DNA from 3 places in the Photobacterium toruni genome. Region 2 is predicted to be linked to each of the others. Evidence: riboswitches for the same ligand, from Rfam matches in the RefSeq annotation. Region 2 holds a riboswitch; each other region holds the start of a gene.
What was found. A riboswitch is a leader RNA that binds a small molecule or an ion and turns the genes downstream of it on or off. The one in region 2 is predicted to bind lysine.
Positions count from the first base shown of each region.

Region 1: linked by a shared signal. The riboswitch ahead of OC457_RS06085 (Na+/H+ antiporter NhaC family protein) and the one ahead of OC457_RS09555 (Na+/H+ antiporter NhaC family protein) in region 2 are both predicted to bind lysine.
Region 3: linked by a shared signal. The riboswitch ahead of lysC (lysine-sensitive aspartokinase 3) and the one ahead of OC457_RS09555 (Na+/H+ antiporter NhaC family protein) in region 2 are both predicted to bind lysine.

Region 1 is NZ_AP024854.1:1,274,057-1,280,655, reverse strand. Features, by position in the region: gene ccoO (cytochrome-c oxidase, cbb3-type subunit II) at 1-134, shown strand, start outside; gene ccoP (cytochrome-c oxidase, cbb3-type subunit III) at 131-2,317, shown strand; lysine riboswitch at 2,469-2,643, shown strand; gene OC457_RS06085 (Na+/H+ antiporter NhaC family protein) at 2,727-4,310, shown strand; gene OC457_RS06080 (VOC family protein) at 4,411-4,851, shown strand; gene OC457_RS06075 (Qnr family pentapeptide repeat protein) at 4,918-5,568, opposite strand; gene OC457_RS06070 (cystatin domain-containing protein) at 5,881-6,279, opposite strand; gene OC457_RS06065 (5-carboxymethyl-2-hydroxymuconate Delta-isomerase) at 6,370-6,599, opposite strand, start outside.
Region 2 is NZ_AP024854.1:2,014,972-2,021,570, reverse strand. Features, by position in the region: gene minD (septum site-determining protein MinD) at 1-690, opposite strand, end outside; gene minC (septum site-determining protein MinC) at 716-1,417, opposite strand; gene OC457_RS09570 (YcgL domain-containing protein) at 1,642-1,914, shown strand; gene OC457_RS09565 (lytic murein transglycosylase) at 1,929-2,900, shown strand; gene OC457_RS09560 (H-NS family histone-like protein) at 3,104-3,499, opposite strand; lysine riboswitch at 3,881-4,051, shown strand; gene OC457_RS09555 (Na+/H+ antiporter NhaC family protein) at 4,161-5,756, shown strand; gene OC457_RS09550 (thymidine kinase) at 5,930-6,508, shown strand.
Region 3 is NZ_AP024854.1:275,662-282,260, forward strand. Features, by position in the region: gene metH (methionine synthase) at 1-396, shown strand, start outside; gene lysC (lysine-sensitive aspartokinase 3) at 473-1,840, opposite strand; lysine riboswitch at 1,953-2,134, opposite strand; gene OC457_RS01410 (pyridoxal-phosphate-dependent aminotransferase family protein) at 2,341-3,459, shown strand; gene OC457_RS01415 (PglL family O-oligosaccharyltransferase) at 3,517-5,253, opposite strand; gene uvrA (excinuclease ABC subunit UvrA) at 5,329-6,599, opposite strand, start outside.

The sequences.
Region 1 (6,599 bases), 740 kb from region 2:
TACGCATTCTTGGTGTACCTTATAATGACAAAGAAATACAACAAGCTCGCCTTGCCGTCAAAGGCCATACCAAAGCTGAAGCGCTGATTGCTTATTTGCAAAGTCTGGGACACGATCAGGGAGTACAGCAATGAACACTTTCTGGAGTAATTGGGTTACCTTACTGACTTTACTTTTTTTGATTTTCATGCTCATTGTCGTGGTTTATTATTGGCAAAAAAATCATACTGCAGATAAAAATAAGACGGTTGATAGTTTTGATAATATTAAAGAAAACGATGCAGCAGTCCCTAAATTATTACTGTTCTCTTATGGGATTGCGTTTCTATTAGCAATAGTCTTTTTAGTGCTTTATCCTGGACTTGGTAACTGGAAAGGATTAATGGGATGGAACTCAGCCAGCGAAGCAACTCAACCCCATCCAACTAATTTAAAAGCCCAAATTGCACAAGCAAAATTAAGTAAAGGTTCATACCAACAACTTAGTCAAAATCCAACAATAGTCAATACTGGTAACGCATTATTCCAAACTCATTGTGCTGCCTGTCATTTAAGTGAAGCAGAAGGTCAAACCCACTTCCCTAATCTAACTGATGATGTTTGGCTTTATGGCGGTACAGATAAAGATATTTATCATTCTATTACTAAAGGTCGCAATGGTGTTATGCCAGGTTGGAAAACCATCTTGTCCACTGAAGATATTCATCATATCGCCACCTATATTGCCTCATTACAACAAGATCGCATAATTTCAGCTCCCGCCTTTGCATTACAACAGGGCAAAGCGGGATTTAATAAATATTGTGTAGGTTGCCATGGCAGCAACGCACAAGGTAATCAATTACTTGGCGCACCAAACTTAACGGATAATATCTGGCTCCACGACGGCAGTATTGATGGTATTATTCATACATTAAACAATGGCTTAGATAACGTTATACCTGCCTTTTCCCAACAACTCTCTGATGTTGAAATTCAAGCATTAGGCGCTTATATTCGCCATCAAAATACTCTGCGTAAATCTGTAGTTTCTGCCTTAAATAAAGAGCAAATCGCTCAAGGGCAATATCTCGCTTACGCTGGTGACTGTGTTGCTTGCCATACCGGCGAAGGTGGAGAATTATTTGGTGGTGGTCTAGGTTTTGTAACACCATTTGGTACATTGTATTCCACTAATATTTCATCGCACCCAGAATTTGGCATTGGTGACTACACCTATGCTGACTTTTATGATGCTCTACACAAAGGTAAAGGCAAACACGGTTATCTTTACCCTGCAATGCCCTACTCTTCTTATCAATATATTACTGATGCTGACACCAAAGCATTATGGGCATACATGCAATCACTTAACTATGTTAATACCCGTAACCTAGATAATCAGATGATGTTCCCAAGTAATATTCGCTTAGGATTATTAGGCTGGAATATTGCCTTTCTTAATAATAAACCACTAGAGTATCCCGCTGACAGTACTGAATCTTGGCGTAGAGGTAAATATCTAACCATGAGTTTAGGCCACTGTTCTGAATGTCATACACCAAGAAATATCGCCCAAGCTTTAATTGCTGATAAATTATTTCAAGGTAATTTAATTGATGGCTGGAAAGCACCCAATATTACCGCTACAGAACTTTATCAAGATCGTTGGAATGTTAATTCATTAACTGACTTTCTTAAAACAGGTCATTCCGAAAAAGGCACCGCATTTGGCGGCATGGCAGAAGTTGTAAAAAATAGTACGCGTTACTTAACCCGTGAAGATGTCAGCGCCATTGCCGAATATCTGATTACTGGGGATAAATATAACGTACTTGATAAATCAGTCGGTCAAATAACACCACCAGGGTTTGGTCATTTAATTCCAGTACAAATAAATATTCAAGATCCAGACTTAGCTGAAGGTCCTGCGGCTCAACAAACCAAAGAACAACAACTTTATGGGCTTTATATTCAAACCTGTGGTGCTTGTCATGGTCCTGATGGCAAAGGCCGTAAAGGTATTGCTCCGACACTACTCAATAATGGCATCATTATGCATAAAGACCCTTATGATACCATTGCAGTTACTATTCGAGGTTTAGCACCGAGTTACTTAGAACAAGAAATAGATTTTATGCCTATGAGTAGTTTTAATACGGTATTAAATGATGCTGATTTGGCACAATTAATTACCTTTGTACGTCAAAAATTAGGCGGAAGAGATATTCCTGTGACAGAAAATCAAGTAACCAAAATTCGTAAAGATCTTATCAAAGCCGGATTTGCAGGTAATATTCATAATCTGACCCAACCGATGAATAATAATCCCGAATAACGAAACGATATGCAACAATAACAGAAAAGATATGCGCTAACTGATTGAAACTATAATCAGTTAGTTGAAATGCTGAATTTTAAGCCTATTACACAATTAAGCGTTATTTTTTATTGCTTGTGAGAAATATCTAGGTATAGTCAAGACTAATCCTTTGAGTAGAGGCGCGCTGCCTAAGAGTATTCGGTTGGAGGGAGATCCCCAATGAGAACCGAAGAAAGGAGTCAGCGCCGAAGTAATTATTGAGTCATCAATAATCGCTGGTTCTGCATTTAATAAGTGCCGAACTGCCATAGTTATGTTGTCTATGGAGCGCTACCCTAAGGGATAAGAAGTATTATTTCTCAAGAAATCTGTTTCTCTATCCTTTCGGTAGATCTCCACCTTATTATAGGTGTTTAAGAGATCCATGAATTTAATCCAATATTCTGATTCACTATTATCAGTAGTTCCCGCGCTACTGGCTGTTATTCTTGCAATTACTACCCGCCGCGTATTGTTATCTTTAGGTGCTGGTATTCTTGCAGGATCATTCCTTTTAAATAATTACAACCCACTCGCAGCACTACAATATCTTTTACATCAAATTCTTGGCTTAGTTTGGGCTGATGGTGCGATCAATACCAGTAACGTTAACATGTTATTATTCATGTTATTACTGGGTGGTTTAATTAGCTTAATGACCGCAACTGGCGCAACCAAAGCATTTGCTGAATGGGGTGTTCGTCGTTGTAAAGATCGTCGTAGTGCTAATATCTTAACGGGTATGATGGTGTTTGCTTTCTTTATTGATGACTTTTTCCACAGCTTATCTGTTGGTCCTATTTGTCGTCCTGTAACCGACCGTTTTCAAATTTCACGTGCAAAATTGGCTTACCTGCTAGATTCAACAGCAGCGCCAGTATGTGTTATTACCCCTATTTCATCTTGGGGTGCTTATATTATTGCGATCCTTGGCGGTATTTTAGTCACTAACGATATTACAGAAACAAGCCCTATCTCATTGTTCGTACAGATGATTCCAATGAACCTGTACGCAGTATTTACCTTATTGATGGTACTTGTGGTTATTACATTCCAACTTGATATTGGTCCAATGCGTAAGCACGAACAACGTGCACGTGAGGGACAACTTTGGGATGAATCTAAAGGTCATCCAAAAGGATTAGAAATCACCACTGAAGGTGAAGGTAATGGCACCATGATTGATATGGTATTACCAATTCTAACACTAACCGTTTCAAGCGTTGTATTTATGATCATTAGCGGCGCAGAAGTCTTAGCAGCTAAAGGTCAAGTATTTAGCTTAATCGGCTCTATTGAACATACTGATGTCGGTTCATCACTGGTTTATGCAGCATTATGTAGTCTTGCAGTATCCATTGTATTGGCACTGCGTTTAAAGTTACCACTAAAAACATGGTTAACAGCGGCACCTCAAGGTGTTCAAGCGATGATGCCAGCTATTATCATTCTGTTATTTGCATGGACAATTGGTACTGTTGTAAGCGACATGCAAACAGGACAATACTTAGCATCATTAACTAAATATGGACTACCTGTTGAGTTACTACCAGCATTAGTATTCTTGTTATCATGTGGTATGTCTTTTGCTACTGGTACTAGCTGGGGAACATTTGGCATCATGTTACCATTAGCTGGTGATATGGCGATTGCAAGTGACGTTAACTTATTAATGCCTATGCTATCAGCAGTATTAGCAGGCTCAGTTTTTGGTGATCACAGTTCGCCGATTTCAAGTACCAGTATTTTGTCGGCAACTGGCGCAGGGAGTCACCATATGGATCATGTTATGACCCAGCTACCTTATGCATTAACTGTCGCTTTTGGTGCTTTCCTTGGTTACCTTGCCATGGGTATTACAGGCTCAACGGTTATCGGTATTGCAGTAAGCTCAGTCTGGTTCATCGGTTGCTGTGTCTATCATGTGCGCCAAGATAAGAAACTACAGTTGGTAACGGCTGTTAATTAAAAACAACCATTATTAACGATGATCCCCGTTCGTTTTCGTGCTTATTTGATTTATTCTAACGCACTAAACAACGGGGATTTTTTTGTTCAGGAGATAAGTAATGGAATATTTACACACTATGGTACGTGTCAGTGATTTGAATGCCTCACTGAATTTTTACTGTAATCAATTAGGGTTAGTTGAAACAAATAGAAAAGAAAGTGAACGTGGGCGTTTTACCTTAGTATTTTTAGCCGCACCCGTACAAGCGCAAGCAGCAGCTCAAACACAATCACCATTATTAGAATTAACCTATAATTGGGATACTGAAGCTTATAGGGGGGGCCGTAATTTTGGTCATCTTGCCTTCCGTGTTGATGATATTTACCAATTATGTCAGCACTTACAAGACAGTGGCGTTACGATTAATCGCCCACCTCGTGATGGTCACATGGCCTTTGTTCGTTCTCCTGATGGTATTTCAATTGAATTACTACAAAAAGGTGAACCATTATCCCCTACTGAACCATGGCTTTCACAACCTAACATTGGTGAATGGTAACCGTTAATCAATGCAGCCACAGGTATATCCGGTATTCCTGTGGTAATTATTCATCAGTCAAACAGCCTATAAAACAACTATGCCTAAATTTCCCAAAAGTTGCTCTTGTTGCCAATCACAAATTTGAACGCCTTCCAAAGAAACTCGACGAACATCAACATCATCAAGATCAACATGGCATAAGTTGGCGTCATTAAATATCGCTTGTTGCCATTGTTCACTTGAAAATTCACCACGACTTAAATCAGAACCTTTAAATGATACTCCCGTTAAATTAGCGCCACGCCAACGGTTTTCAAATAGCTCACATTTTTCAAGCATCACACTCTCTAAATTAGCATAACTTAAATTGCATCCAGATATAAATGCCGAACAAAAAAAGGAGTGTTGAGTAATATAATTAGCAAAAGACGCATAATGGAAATCAGCCCCCTTAAGATTACATTGGTGTAATTCAACACCAAAGCATTGTGCATTACGAAAATTTGCCATCGCTAAATTACAACCTTTAAAACTGGCATCTTTTAATTTCGCATAAACAAAACTGCAACCGTCAGTCTCTCCTGCTTCAATAAAGCTACAATCAACAAAACAAGCATCAGTTAAGTTTGCACGTGAAAAATCACAGCGATAAAACTGACATTGTTCAAAGGTTGCTTCACTTAAATCTTGATGAGAAAAGACTTCACCATCGAATTGTTTTTTTGCTACATGCATCAATAATTACTCTATTTAAGTCTAAAAACAGGCTTATATTAATAACAACAAACCATTAATTACCAGTAAAAAAAGTGAACAAATAAGTGTTTTTTGTATTAACTTAAATAGCCAAATCTAGCGTCTACAAGGTAGGTTAACCGCTTTATTTAATTGAAAAAGTACGAACGGTTATTGTTTTTACTATCACGCTATAAAAGTAATATTAGCCGACTAAAAATAGACATAAAAAAACAGCCACTAATATTGATAAACGATCAATATTAGTGGCTGTTTTTCATTAAAGATGAATGGCTAAATAACAACCATAATCTATAAATGATTAGATACATCACAATTTGAAGCTGAACCAACGTTCTTACTTACAGACTCAACGGTATACGTATTTTTTAAACTACGAAAGACTTTCGCTGTATAAACATCATGATTTTCGATTGAAAATGTCACGTTATAATTCATGCCAGCAACAACTTGTTGAGTAACACGAATAACATTTTTCAGCTGGTGATCACCTACAATTTCTTTTACCGCTGCTTGTGCTGCAGCTGTTACTTCAGGTGTGATCTCACCTTGCTGCCAACCGCCAGGAATTGCGTGAGTATAGTCACAACCCGTTTGCATATTTGCCTCGGTAGTTGTTTCAATGTCTTGTGCACTACATGCGACTAACGCTAATGACCCCAAAGCAACAACCAGAAGTTTCTTATTCATGACTTTTCCTATTTATAAAATACAGGTATATGACAACATAAAAACAGTGTTCATTGCAAATAAATTTGAAAAAAAACTTAACTTGCAAATTTATACTACATATTTTCGATAAGCTTGCTGATTAATATCTTCAATCTCAACACTAATTGCTATATCAGAATGAAACATTGAAGCAACATTATGCAATATCAGCTCTGATAAGGTATCTTTCTGTTGCTCAGAACGACCCGGTAAAATACGTAATGTAATATGTACAAATGGCTTTGCTATTGTTCCCGTACGATAAATCTCATAAGGAATAAGTCGAGTTTTTATATCTT
Region 2 (6,599 bases):
ATCAAAGATAACTGGTTCACCTTTATTTGATGCATTTAATACTGCTTGGCTTTCAGGAATAACACCAAGTAGTGGAATATGAAGAATTTCTTCAACATCTTGTACACTTAGCATTTCACCTTGGTTAACACGTGTAGGGTTGTAACGTGTCAGTAATAGGTGCTGTTTTACTGGTTCAAGACCTTTTTCGGCGCGACGAGATTTTGAATCTAGAATACCTAGAATACGATCTGAGTCACGAACTGAAGAGACTTCAGGGTTTGTAGTTACAATGGCTTCATCTGCAAAATACAGCGCCATTAAAGCACCTGTCTCAATACCAGCGGGTGAGTCACAGATAATAAACTCAAAACCCATTTTTGTTAGTTCTTTAAATATCTTATCAACACCATCACGAGACAATGCATCTTTGTCGCGTGTTTGTGAAGCTGGTAATACAAATAGATTATCAACGCGCTTGTCTTTAATTAGTGCTTGACTTAGATTTGCTTCGCCATTGATAACATTAACGAAATCATAAACGACACGGCGTTCACAACCCATAATGAGATCGAGGTTACGCAGGCCGATATCAAAATCGATAACTGCAGTTTTTTTACCGCTCAGTGCTAGACCAGATGCAAGAGCAGCACTTGATGTTGTTTTACCAACGCCGCCTTTACCTGAGGTAACAACGATAATTCGTGCCATTTACTCAATTCCTTCTTAAAAACCTTTATAAAGCGAGGTGTTCTATACTGAGATTATTATCTTCAAGAGATATGACAACACCTTTGCCCCAAAACTCTTCCTGAATGTTATCACTTAGCCAGTAGTTTCCTGCAACAGAAATTAGTTCAGATTGTAAGTTTTGACAGAAAATTGTCGCCCCTTGCTCACCACTGGCACCTGCGATAGCGCGACCACGTAGTGTGCCATAAATATGGATACAACCATCGGAAATAATTTCTGCACCGGCACTGACATTACTGATAATAACGAGATCACGATTACGAGCATATATTTGTTGCCCAGAACGAACCGGAGTACGAATAATTAACGTGGGTTCTTTTTCTGGACTTACTGGAGTATCTAATGTTTTAGCTAAAAACTCTGATGGTTCGTTTTTAGCAAGTTTTGCTGCATTCATAATAGCAAAACCAGCTGCTTTTGCTTGTGTTTGCTGTGTTTTATTTTTACAGCCACTAATACCGACCGGTATCATCCCTGCATCAATAATACCCGCTTTTAGCTGTTTAAAATTAATATCAGCGTCAACTTGTGATATATCAATAACAATAGGAGCAGAAACAAAAAAATTTGGTGCGAGTTCAACTTTATCTTTTAGCTGATTAGTCACTTTACTAATGTCATTATCAACTAAATGAAGAGCAGAGAGCGTGAACGAGCTCCCTTTGAGTTCAGCTATCTTGGTCATAGGTATAATATTATGGCTAAGATTTTAATTTAACCATTTAGTTCATTATCACAAAGGTACTAACATGGTATATTTACTCACGGTTAGGGGCAAGCTATCCTTGCATTGACGTTGGTTTTTCAGACAAACTTCTCATACTATTTACTTGAAATTTAGTCAATAGTGAATGATTTCTGTAATTATACGCTGAAATGTATGACGTATAAATGAAATAGGCTAATTATATGTTGTGTTCAATCTACAAAAGTTTAAAAAAAGACAATACTTATCTTTACATTAATAAAAAAGATGATTTTGTGGATGTACCCGCACAATTAATGTCGACCTTTGGTAAACCTCAATTTGTGATGGTGATCAAACTTGAGGGAAGAACATTAGCACTGGCCGATGTGGAAAAGGTAAAAGAGTCATTACGTACTGTCGGCTTTTATTTACAAGTACCACCACCAGTGATTAATTTATTAGAACAATATAAGGCTGATCAAGCCGCTAAATAAGATATAAGGTTATTATGCATAAACGTTTGATATCGATTTTTGTTGCCATTGGAATGGGAGTGTCCTTTTCAGCTATTGCTAGTGAAGAAGGATTTGATGCTTACGTAGAAAAATTAAAAGTAGAAGCACGTGAAAAAGGTATTTCAGAGCCGATAATCGGGGCAGCATTTAACGGTATTAAATATACAGCTCATGCAGTTAAGGCTGATAATAATCAACCAGAAAAAAAATTATCATTAGAGCAATATATATCTCGTGCAGTACCTGATTGGAAAGTAAAACAAGCTAATCGTCTTTATCAGAAAAATAAAGAAGCACTAGAACGTATTGGTAAGCAGTATGGTGTGCAACCACGATTTATTGTTGCATTGTGGGGAGTAGAAAGTAATTTTGGCAAGATTCAAGGTAATTATAATGTTGTCGAAGCATTAGCAACATTGGCTTATGATGGCCGTCGTGAAGCTCTATTTCGTAAACAGGTTATGGCGGCATTAGAAATATTGCAAGACGGTCATATTACGATTGATGATATGAAAGGCTCTTGGGCTGGTGCAATGGGTCAATGTCAATTTATGCCAACGTCTTACCTAACTTATGCAGTTGATGGGAATGGTGATGGCAAAGCTGATATTTGGAATACTAAGGCCGATGTTTTTGCTTCTGCTGCAAATTATTTAAAACTCTCAGGATGGAATAGTGAATATACTTGGGGGCGTCCGGTTAAGTTATCACAAGTATTGGTAGAGAGTTATGAAGGTACCGAAATTGAAAAAGGTAGAACATTAGCTCAGTGGCAACAACTAGGTATTATGAGTCATACTAATGGCACTCTGCCAAATGTGGATATTCAAGCGTGGTTAATTCAGCCTGATGGTGGAGAAGGTAAGTCATATCTAATCTATGAAAATTATCGCACATTGTTAAAGTGGAATCGTTCGCATTATTTTGCTTTAGCGGTAAGTGCATTAGCTGATCGTATTCAATAAGCTCATTATTATTAGTTTATATAAGCTCTGTGATGATTGAAAAGCTAGGCATTAATGTCTGGCTTTTTATTTAGTTCAATGATTAGTGAATATATATATTTATTCTTACTGAGAATATTTACGAGCAGAATAGTCATCATAGTATTAATTGCAGATATAAAAAAAGCCTAAGTCATTTAGGCTTTTTTATTTAATCTAATGAATTAGATTTCAAATTCTTCAAGAGCTTGACCATCATCTAATGCTTTCTTTAGTGCACTAGGTGTACGGCCTTGGCCTGTCCATGTTTTTTCATCGCCATTTTCATCGATGAATTTATATTTAGCTGGACGAGTTGCACGCTTTGCTTTTGGTGCTTTTGCTAAACTTGCTAATAATTCTTCAGGGTCAATACCATCAGCTAATAGCATTTCACGATATTGAGCTAGTTTTTCATTACGTTCATTTTCTTTTGCTTGTTCTTCAGCTTCAACATTAGAACGTTCAGTAACAACTGTTGTTAGTTTATCTAACGCTTCTTCAAGTTGCTCTAGTGTATATTCACGCGAAAGTGCGCGTAGGCTTCGAAGATTTAAAAGCGCTTTCATTGCATCAGACATTTTATATTTCCTGTTATTTTTAATTAACTGTAAATAATAATAGCAGCATTAAAACATTTTTTGCAATAGTAATACTTTTATACATTATGTGTAAAACAATTTAATCATTTCTTTATTTAAAAAATAGTTTTATTTGAACAATAAGACTATTTATAAAATAATTTATCATTAAATGTATAAATACAAGCTAAATCATTTTAGATATTGTTACTGTATTTTATATGTTGAATGATAATAACATTTAAAATGTTATACCCTTTCATAATTATGGTTTATGCATTTGTTTTTGGTTTTTTGTGTTAGTAATTTGTGCGCTTTCGTTGCTTAATTGTTTCTTATTTGTTCTGTTTGGGTGGAATAATTTATTCTTTCCTTTATGATAGGGCTTGCGGTGCATTATTCATCAATAATTAATATGAAAGTGATATTAGTGATAATGAAGTAATATCGAAGTAAGAAATTGATATTAAATCAGTCTTACTGAGGTTACATTGAATAATGTGTAAAACTGCCATAGTCGATAAGATATAACTATGGATCGCTACGGTGGAGACAGGGAAGGCTAACCTTCTTTCTATATACTCAAAATAATATGCCACAATGGTAATATCAAGCAGTAGATCTCCTAACTGTCATTAGCTGGTTGCTATAGAGATTATAAATTTTGATAGATTACTCTCACTCTTTAATATCCATTTTCCCGCCATTAGTTGCGCTTGGCTTGGCGATTTTAACACGTAGAGTTTTATTGTCTTTAGGTACAGGTGTTGTGCTTGGGGCATTATTTCTTAATGATTTTTCTTTTACTAATACAGCATCCTATCTTGTTCTATCAATCAAAGGGTTATTCATTGCTGATGATGGTATAAATACTTGGAATATGAGTATTGTACTGTTTTTAATACTGCTCGGAATGACTACAGCGTTATTAACTTTGTCGGGGGGAACTCGTGCTTTCGCTGAATGGGCTCAGACAAAAATTAAAACCAAACGTGGGGCAAAATTTTTAGCTGCTTTTTTAGGGGTATTCATTTTTGTCGACGACTATTTTAATAGCCTTGCTGTTGGCTCTATTGCTCGACCAGTGACTGACCGTTTTCAAGTATCACGCTCAAAACTTGCTTATATTCTTGATTCAACAGCAGCGCCTATGTGTGTTTTAATGCCGGCATCAAGTTGGGGAGCGTATATTATTACTCTTATCGGCGGCATATTAGTGACTCATGGTGTTACTGAATATACGCCATTAAGTGCCTTTATGACGTTAGCACCCATGAATTTTTATGCCATTTTTGCATTAGCAATGGTGTTTGTTGTGGCATGGTTCCAGTGGGATATTGGACCAATGAGAAAACATGAAATTGCAGCTAATCATGGCCGTGGTACTGATGTCGGTGGTGATGTTGATGATCAGGCAAAAGACTTAACAGAAGAACTTGATATCAAAGAGAGCTTGCAAGGGCGTGTTGGTGATTTAATGTGGCCAATTATTATTCTTATTATTGCAACATTCTTTTTCATGGTGTTTACGGGTTATCAAGTTCTTATCGCTGAGGGTAAGCCGTTTTCATTATTAGGTGCTTTTGAAAATACCAATGTCGGTCAAGCATTATGCCTTGGTGGTGGCTTTGGTTTAATTGCCGCTATTATTCCTGTATTTCGTCAACGCATTGCAGCTAAAGAGATCAGCAGTACACTTTGGATTGGTGCAAAATCAATGTTTGGTGCGATTTTAATTTTATTATTTGCATGGAGTATTGGGAGCGTTATTGGTGATATGAAAACGGGGCAATATTTATCGACGCTTGTTCAGGGTAATATTAATCCAGCATTATTACCAATGATCCTGTTTTTATTATCAGGCATTATGGCATTCTCAACGGGAACTTCATGGGGAACATTTGGAATTATGTTACCTATCGCGGGTGATCTTGCTGGCGCAACCGAAATTAGTCTCATGTTACCTATGCTTGCAAGTGTGCTTGCGGGATCAGTATTTGGTGATCATTGTTCTCCAATTTCTGATACCACTATATTGTCATCGACAGGTGCTCGTTGTCATCATATAGATCATGTAGCGACCCAATTACCTTATGCATTATCTGTGGCCGTTATTTCTGCGATTGGATTCTTAACATTAGGGATTACAGATTCATTAGCATTAGCATTTTTAGTGGCAACCGTTGCATTTATATTAATGTGTTTCTTTTTATCATGGTTGTCGAGTCGACCACTAAAAGGGGCAGCATTGGGATAATATTAAACGTCATTAAAATAACCCAATGGACGTAAATTAAACCAGTTAATGAAGATTAGCTGGTTTTTTTATAGCAACAATAACAGTTGTTGACCTAGGTGCTTTTCATTAGTGCTAATTTTATGTAGCATCTGCGCGATTTTTAAATGTAATTCGTATGACTAGGAAAGCTAATGGCCCAAATGTATTTCTATTACTCAGCAATGAATGCTGGGAAATCGACCACATTATTACAATCATCATTTAACTACCGTGAGCGAGGCATGACGCCAATTATATTTACGGCGGCGATTGATGATCGTTTTGGTAAAGGTAAAGTTAGCTCTCGCATTGGTTTACAAGAAGATGCTGAATTATTTAATTCGACAGACGATTTGTATCAGACGTTAATCGGCTTTTCGAACGCAGGTAAAATTGACTGTGTATTAATTGATGAGTGCCAGTTTTTAACCAAAGAACAAGTTTATCAATTGACTGAAGTGGTCGATAAATTAGATATTCCCGTTTTATGCTATGGCTTACGTACGGACTTCTTAGGTGAACTGTTTGAAGGTAGCCGCTATCTCTTGTCGTGGGCAGATAAATTAGTTGAGCTAAAAACAATTTGTCATTGTGGTCGCAAAGCTAATATGGTTATTCGTCAAGATGAAACCGGTCGTGCGATTGCTGATGGTGAACAAGTTGAAATTGGTGGCAATGCTCGTTACGTATCGGTATGTCGATTACATTATAAAGAAGCATTAGGCCGTTAATTTGAAAGCTTAAGAGAAAGGTTTATCTTTTCGCTTTATACGTAGATATAGAAAGCCAGCTGAATTTTAGCTGGCTTTTGTTTTATTAGGA
Region 3 (6,599 bases), 1.3 Mb from region 2:
GCAGATCGATTAGCCGAAGCTTTTGCTGAATGTATGCACCAAATGGTGCGTAAACAAATTTGGGGTTATGCAGAGGATGAAGATCTTAGCAATGATGATTTGATCCGTGAAAAGTATCAGGGTATTCGTCCTGCTCCAGGCTATGCTGCTTGCCCTGAACACACTGAAAAAGGGGCGATTTGGCAGCTATTAAACGCAGAAGCCAATACGGGTATGGTGCTGACTGATAGTTATGCCATGTGGCCAGGTGCGGCGGTATCTGGTTGGTATTTTTCACATCCAGATGCACGTTATTTTGCGGTTGCGCAGATCCAACCTGATCAATTAGCCAGTTATGCTGATCGCAAAGGTTGGGATTTGATTGAAGCTGAAAAGTGGTTAGGCCCTAATTTATAATAATTTTATGAGATTAAAACGAAAAGGCGCAATGGTTGCGCCTTTTTTGTATTTTTTTTATTTGTGCTGATAGTGATTATTCTAATAGTTGTTGATGCAGTGTTGTGATCACTGATTTAGCATCAGCTTCATTGACCAAGAAACAGAGATTATGCGGACTCGCACCATAACAAATAAGACGTAAATTATACGCATCAAGTGCGCCAAAGATATGCTTGGCAGAGCCTTTACTGTCACTCATATGATTACCAATCAAAGCCACTAACGACAGCCCCTGTTCAATATCAACGCGACACAATTGATTCAATTGTTCAACGGCAGCTAAGGGTAATGTTGGGGCACCGCCACTAGTATCGGTTTTATCGAGCGTTAACGAAACACTGACTTCTGAGGTGGTAATTAAATCGACCGAGATTTTATGTTCAGCCAAAATACGAAATACTTCGGCTAAAAAGCCATAAGCCTGAAACATATTAAGACTGGTTAATGTCACCATCGTCTGATTTCCACGTAACGCTAATGCTCTAAAGAGTGGCGCTTGATTGACCGTTTTTCTGATCCATGTTCCACCTTGTTGCGGTGCTGTTGATGAACCAATAAAAACGGGGATCTGGTGGCGAATAGCAGGAACCAGTGTTGATGGATGGAGGATCTTTGCACCAAAGTTAGCCATTTCAGAGGCTTCACTAAAGCTGATTTCTTTAATTGGTTTGGCTGCCGTGGTAATGCGAGGATCGGTGGTATACATTCCCGGAACATCTGTCCAGATCTCTAGGGTGGTCGCATCTACCGCTTCGGCAATCAATGCTGCACTATAATCACTTCCACCTCGGCCTAGTGTGGTGGTATTGCCCAGTTCGTCACGACCAATAAAGCCTTGTGATACTACAATCTGAGTAGCGACAAGTGGTACTAAATGTTGTTGAGCTAATTGACGAATAAGCTTGGGTTGCGGCAATGCTTTACCAAATTGGGTATCAGTACGCATGACATCGCGAATATCAAATCGAATCGCAGCAGCATTCATTTCGACTAAAATTTGATTAAAAAGATGGGTTGATAATAGCTCGCCATGGCTGACTAATTTATCAGTGAGTTGTGGTGATGATGCTATCGCTGCTTGTGCTGAGGCTGAGGCAATATCATCTAATAACGTATAAATTGCGTCACTAACCGTATGTGGGTACTGGAGTTGATCCAGTATCTGTTGGTGAGTCTCAGTTAACTGTTGTAAATGTTGTTGGCGTAAAGTGGTATCACTAATGCCATTAGCTAAGGCGACCAGTACATTGGTCACGCCTGAACAAGCACTTATTAATACTATTTTGGTGTGTGGGTTAGTAATAACAATATTAGCACTGCGACACATTGCAGCGTAATCAGCGACACTGGTACCACCAAATTTGGCCACAATCAATGGCTTTGTTGTTGCGGTTGAAATCATGCTCATTACGGTGTTCTCCCTTTTATCGTAAATACGGCAAAGTAGGCTTTTGCTTCGGAAGAATTCCCGACGTCCATTGTCGAGGAGGTAATAGGCAGTAACGCTGATGCGGCTACCCAGAAGCTCCCCATCATCGTCAACCTGACTTAGATGACAGCCTGAGAGATTCAACTCTCATAGCCGATATTATTGGCCCCAAACCAGTAATATCTCGGCGTTACTCTCCCTTACAAGATCGACTTAGGCTTGGGTCCTACCATCTTGCTACCTAGGTAACGCACCTCTTCTGTAGTGAATAATCACTGTTTTCATTGAATAGGAAATGACCCTAAGTTGTCAATTGTTAAATGATAATTTATCACTGGTTAATAAAAAGTATGTGTAATTAACAGGATTTTAGATCGTTACTTGCAGCTTTGGCATCGCTCTAATACTCTGTAATAACGACTAACCTTCCATCACCTTATTGATAATAAACATGATTTAATGGAGTTGAATCTATGCCTATCACCAGTTTTATACCACCACAAAGAACACTTATGGGACCTGGGCCTTCTGATATTTATCCGCAAGTATTACAAGCACTAAGTCGTCCGACAATTGGCCACCTTGATCCGTTATTTATTAAAATGATGGATGAGCTTAAACAGTTGCTGCAATACGCTTTTCAAACTAAAAATACGTTTACGATTGCGGTGTCAGCGCCGGGTAGTGCGGGCATGGAAGCCTGTTTTGTTAATTTAGTTGAAGCGGGAGATAAGGTATTAGTTTGTCGTAATGGCGTGTTTGGCGATCGCATGCGGGAGAACGTTGAACGCTGTGGTGGTATTGCCATTATGGTTGATAATGCATGGGGGGAGCCGGTATCTCCCGCTTTGGTTGAACAAGCATTACAGACCGATCCTGAGATTAAAATTGTTGCTTTTGTACATGCAGAAACATCAACGGGTGCATTATCTGATGCAAAAACCTTGGCTGAAATTGCACGAAAGTATGGCTGTTTAACTATTGTTGATGCCGTAACATCTTTAGGTGGCGTACCGTTGCTGGTGGATGAGTGGCAACTTGATGCGGTTTATTCTGGCAGTCAAAAGTGTTTATCTTGTGTTCCCGGATTATCGCCACTGACGTTTTCCGAGCAAGCTATAAATAAAATTCAGCAACGTAAAACAGCAGTGCAAAGTTGGTTTTTAGATCAAAGTTTAGTGCTGGGTTATTGGAGTGGTGAAGGTAAGCGCAGCTATCATCATACTGCACCCGTTAATAGCTTGTATGCATTACACGAAGCGCTAGTGTTATTACACAATGAAGGGTTAGAGCAAGCTTGGCTGCGTCATCAACGAGCACATCTTGAGTTAAAGACCGGACTTGAAGCCTTAGGAATTGAATTTGTGGTTGCAGAAGCCTATCGGTTACCTCAGCTTAATGCGGTTTATATTCCTGAGGGGATTGATGATGCGGCAGTAAGATCGACGTTATTAGAGCGTTACAATCTAGAAATAGGTGCAGGATTAGGCTCGCTTGCCGGTAAAGCATGGCGAATTGGATTAATGGGTTATGCTGCGCGTAGTGAAAATGTCGCATTATGTATTAAAGCTCTTGAAAGCACGTTGAAATAAGAGAGAGATGAACCATCAATGGCAATAGTGTTCGCCATTGATGGTTGTTTGTCGTGGTTACTTTGCTGATGACGCTGTGGTTGTTGCAGCGCTTAGTTGAGCGATATTTGGAAACAGCAGTTGTGCTTCATGTGTCACTTGGGTTGCTTGGGCAGTGTTTCCTTGTGCGGTGTACGCAAGAATTAGATTTTCAAACAAAGCGGGACGAGGCCAATGTTGTGCTTTTTGGTTTGCCCATTGAATATATTCAGTAATTAACTGCGGTTTTTCGGTCGCAATACCTAGTTGTAGTTGAGTTAAATGAAGATCCCATTCAAAACGATTTTTCCATGCCCATGGATTATTCACTTTAATTAAGTAATCAATATTAACCGGTCGAGTTGTTTCAAATTTAGTTAACAGCCAACCTGAATATAAGGTTGTTAGCATAAAGCCAGAGATAATAATGGGTGTAATAAGTGCAAAAACTTTAATACTTAACGTATATGTCACTTGGCGACGATGATATTTTGCCGTGAGATTATCGACCCAAAAAATTAATATAATAAATATTAACCAATGTACCAATGAGTGATAAAACGGATATTCAAGTTGGGTATGTAACACGATAGGGAAGAATAACCCTATCAATGCTAATTGCGTTCCATTAGGGGCTTTTCTTATTCTCATTAAGACAGCAAATGCTGCTAATAATAACCCGAGTAACGGTATAATGCCGCCTTCATCAGCCCAGTAAAGTAACTCATTATGAGGATGATCTAAGCTGGGGATCCCTGCAGGTTGATGAGCAGGATTTTGTTGGTGCCATAATGCAGTTTGGGTGATATAAGCGGGTTCAAATTTACCATAGCCATAACCTGTTAATGGTTTAGTGGTAAACATATCATAAGCTTGTGGAAAATGAATTTCTCTTGGGCTTTCTAAAGAAATACTTTCATTTCTTGGTGACCAGTCTTCAGTTGATGCTATATTCCATGCAAAACAGAGTCCTAGTGTAATCATTAATAGCCATAAGCGTTGCGTTTGTTTAGCAGCAAAACGGTGTAAATAAGGCAGCATTAGCACTAGACCAATGATGGTACCTAACCACCCTGTACGGGAGTTTAGAACGACAAGAATAGGAATAGTCAGAACTGGTGTTGCGAGTAGGATGATATGTTGCCATGACCATTTACCACGATATAACGGTACTCGCGCTAATAAGTAACAGCTAATGACTAGCCCTGTCGCTAAGAAGCTTGCCATTACATTGGGTTGTTGGAATATTCCATAAGGGCGGTTAGCGATAACATCATAACCAATGGGATTTTTAGCAGGGATCCAAAGGTATTGATACCAGGCGAAAACGGCTTCAATTAAAACGCCAATTAAAATAAACCATAGTAAACGTTGACGTTGCTGATGAGTAAAAACAAATTGTTGCAAACTCACAAAGAAAAGAAACCCAGCCCACAAAGTAAATAAGCGATTAAACGCAGCCTCTGCGTCAGCATTAGGATAAAAAATGGGAAGAGTGAGTAGTACACAGCAGCCAAACAGGAACAATGTCAGTCGAGAGTAACGCCATATTTGTTGACGGCAAATTTCAAGTAAGCCTAAAGACAGCACAAAGCCAAATGGTATCCATACTGCGGCATTAAAGGAAAGCTCAAGCCCTGAACCACCGGGATTATGTTGAAAGTAATGCATCGCAACAATAAAAATAATTCCTATTGTTGCAAGAAAATAGCGCACCAAAGGTTTAGAAATTCGTTTCTGTTCTAATCTGGTACCTTGAAGTTGTAACACTGTCATGGTTGTTCCTGAGTATGAATGAGCAAACAGGCTGAATAATCTCAGCCTGTTGATATATTAACGTGCTTTCATATTCTAACCTAATAACGGTTTTAGAAATCTTGCGGTATGTGAGCCTTTAACTTGAGCGACATCTTCAGGAGTACCAGTAGCAATAATTTCACCACCACCATTACCGCCTTCAGGACCGAGATCAATTACCCAATCTGCGGTTTTAATGACATCGAGATTATGTTCGATAACCACAATGGTATTACCACGATCACGCAGCTTGTGTAACACCGTTAGTAGCTGTTGAATATCATGGAAATGCAAGCCTGTAGTGGGTTCATCTAAAATATACAAGGTCTTACCCGTGTCACGTTTAGATAACTCTTTAGCAAGTTTAACCCGCTGTGCTTCACCGCCTGATAACGTTGTCGCGGCCTGACCGAGGCGAATATACGATAAACCGACATCGATTAATGTCTTCAATTTTCGTGCAATTGCTGGAACAGGTTCAAAGAACTGATGCGCATCTTCAACGGTAAGCTGTAAAACTTCATCAATACTTTTGCCTTTGTAACGTACTTCTAATGTTTCACGGTTATAGCGTTTACCTTTACATGCATCACACGGAACATAAACGTCAGGTAAAAAGTGCATTTCAACTTTGATAACACCATCACCTTGACAAGCTTCACAGCGTCCGCCGCGAACGTTAAAGCTAAAACGACCGGGCTTATAACCACGAGAGCGAGATTCTTGTGTTCCTGCAAATAATTCACGAATAGGGGTAAAAATACCCGTATAAGTCGCAGGATTTGAACGAGGAGTACGACCGATCGGGCTTTGATCAATATCGATTACTTTATCAAAATGTTCTAGATCTCGAATTTCTTTATAAGGCGCGGGTGTGCCTGTTGTGGCGCCATTAAGTCGTTGGTGGGCGATTTTAAAGAAAGTATCATTGATTAACGTCGATTTACCTGATCCAGAAACGCCTGTAATACAGGTAAATAATCCGACTGGAATTTCAACATTAACATCTTTAAGGTTATTACCGCTGGCTCCTAAAAGTGTAACTGTTTTAGCAGGATCAAACGGTACCCGTTGGGTTGGGATTGCGATGGATTTTTTACCGCTAAGATACTGGCCTGTTAACGATTTTTTTGATTTTAGAATATCTTTAATGGTGCCTTCTGCAATGATTTCACCACCATGGACGCCCGCACCAGGACCGATATCAATCACATAATCGGCAGCACGAATAGCGTCTTCATCATGTTCAACTACAATGACGGTATTCCCGAGATCACGCAAATGGATCAGGGTTTTTAATAATCGTTCATTATCTCGCTGATGGA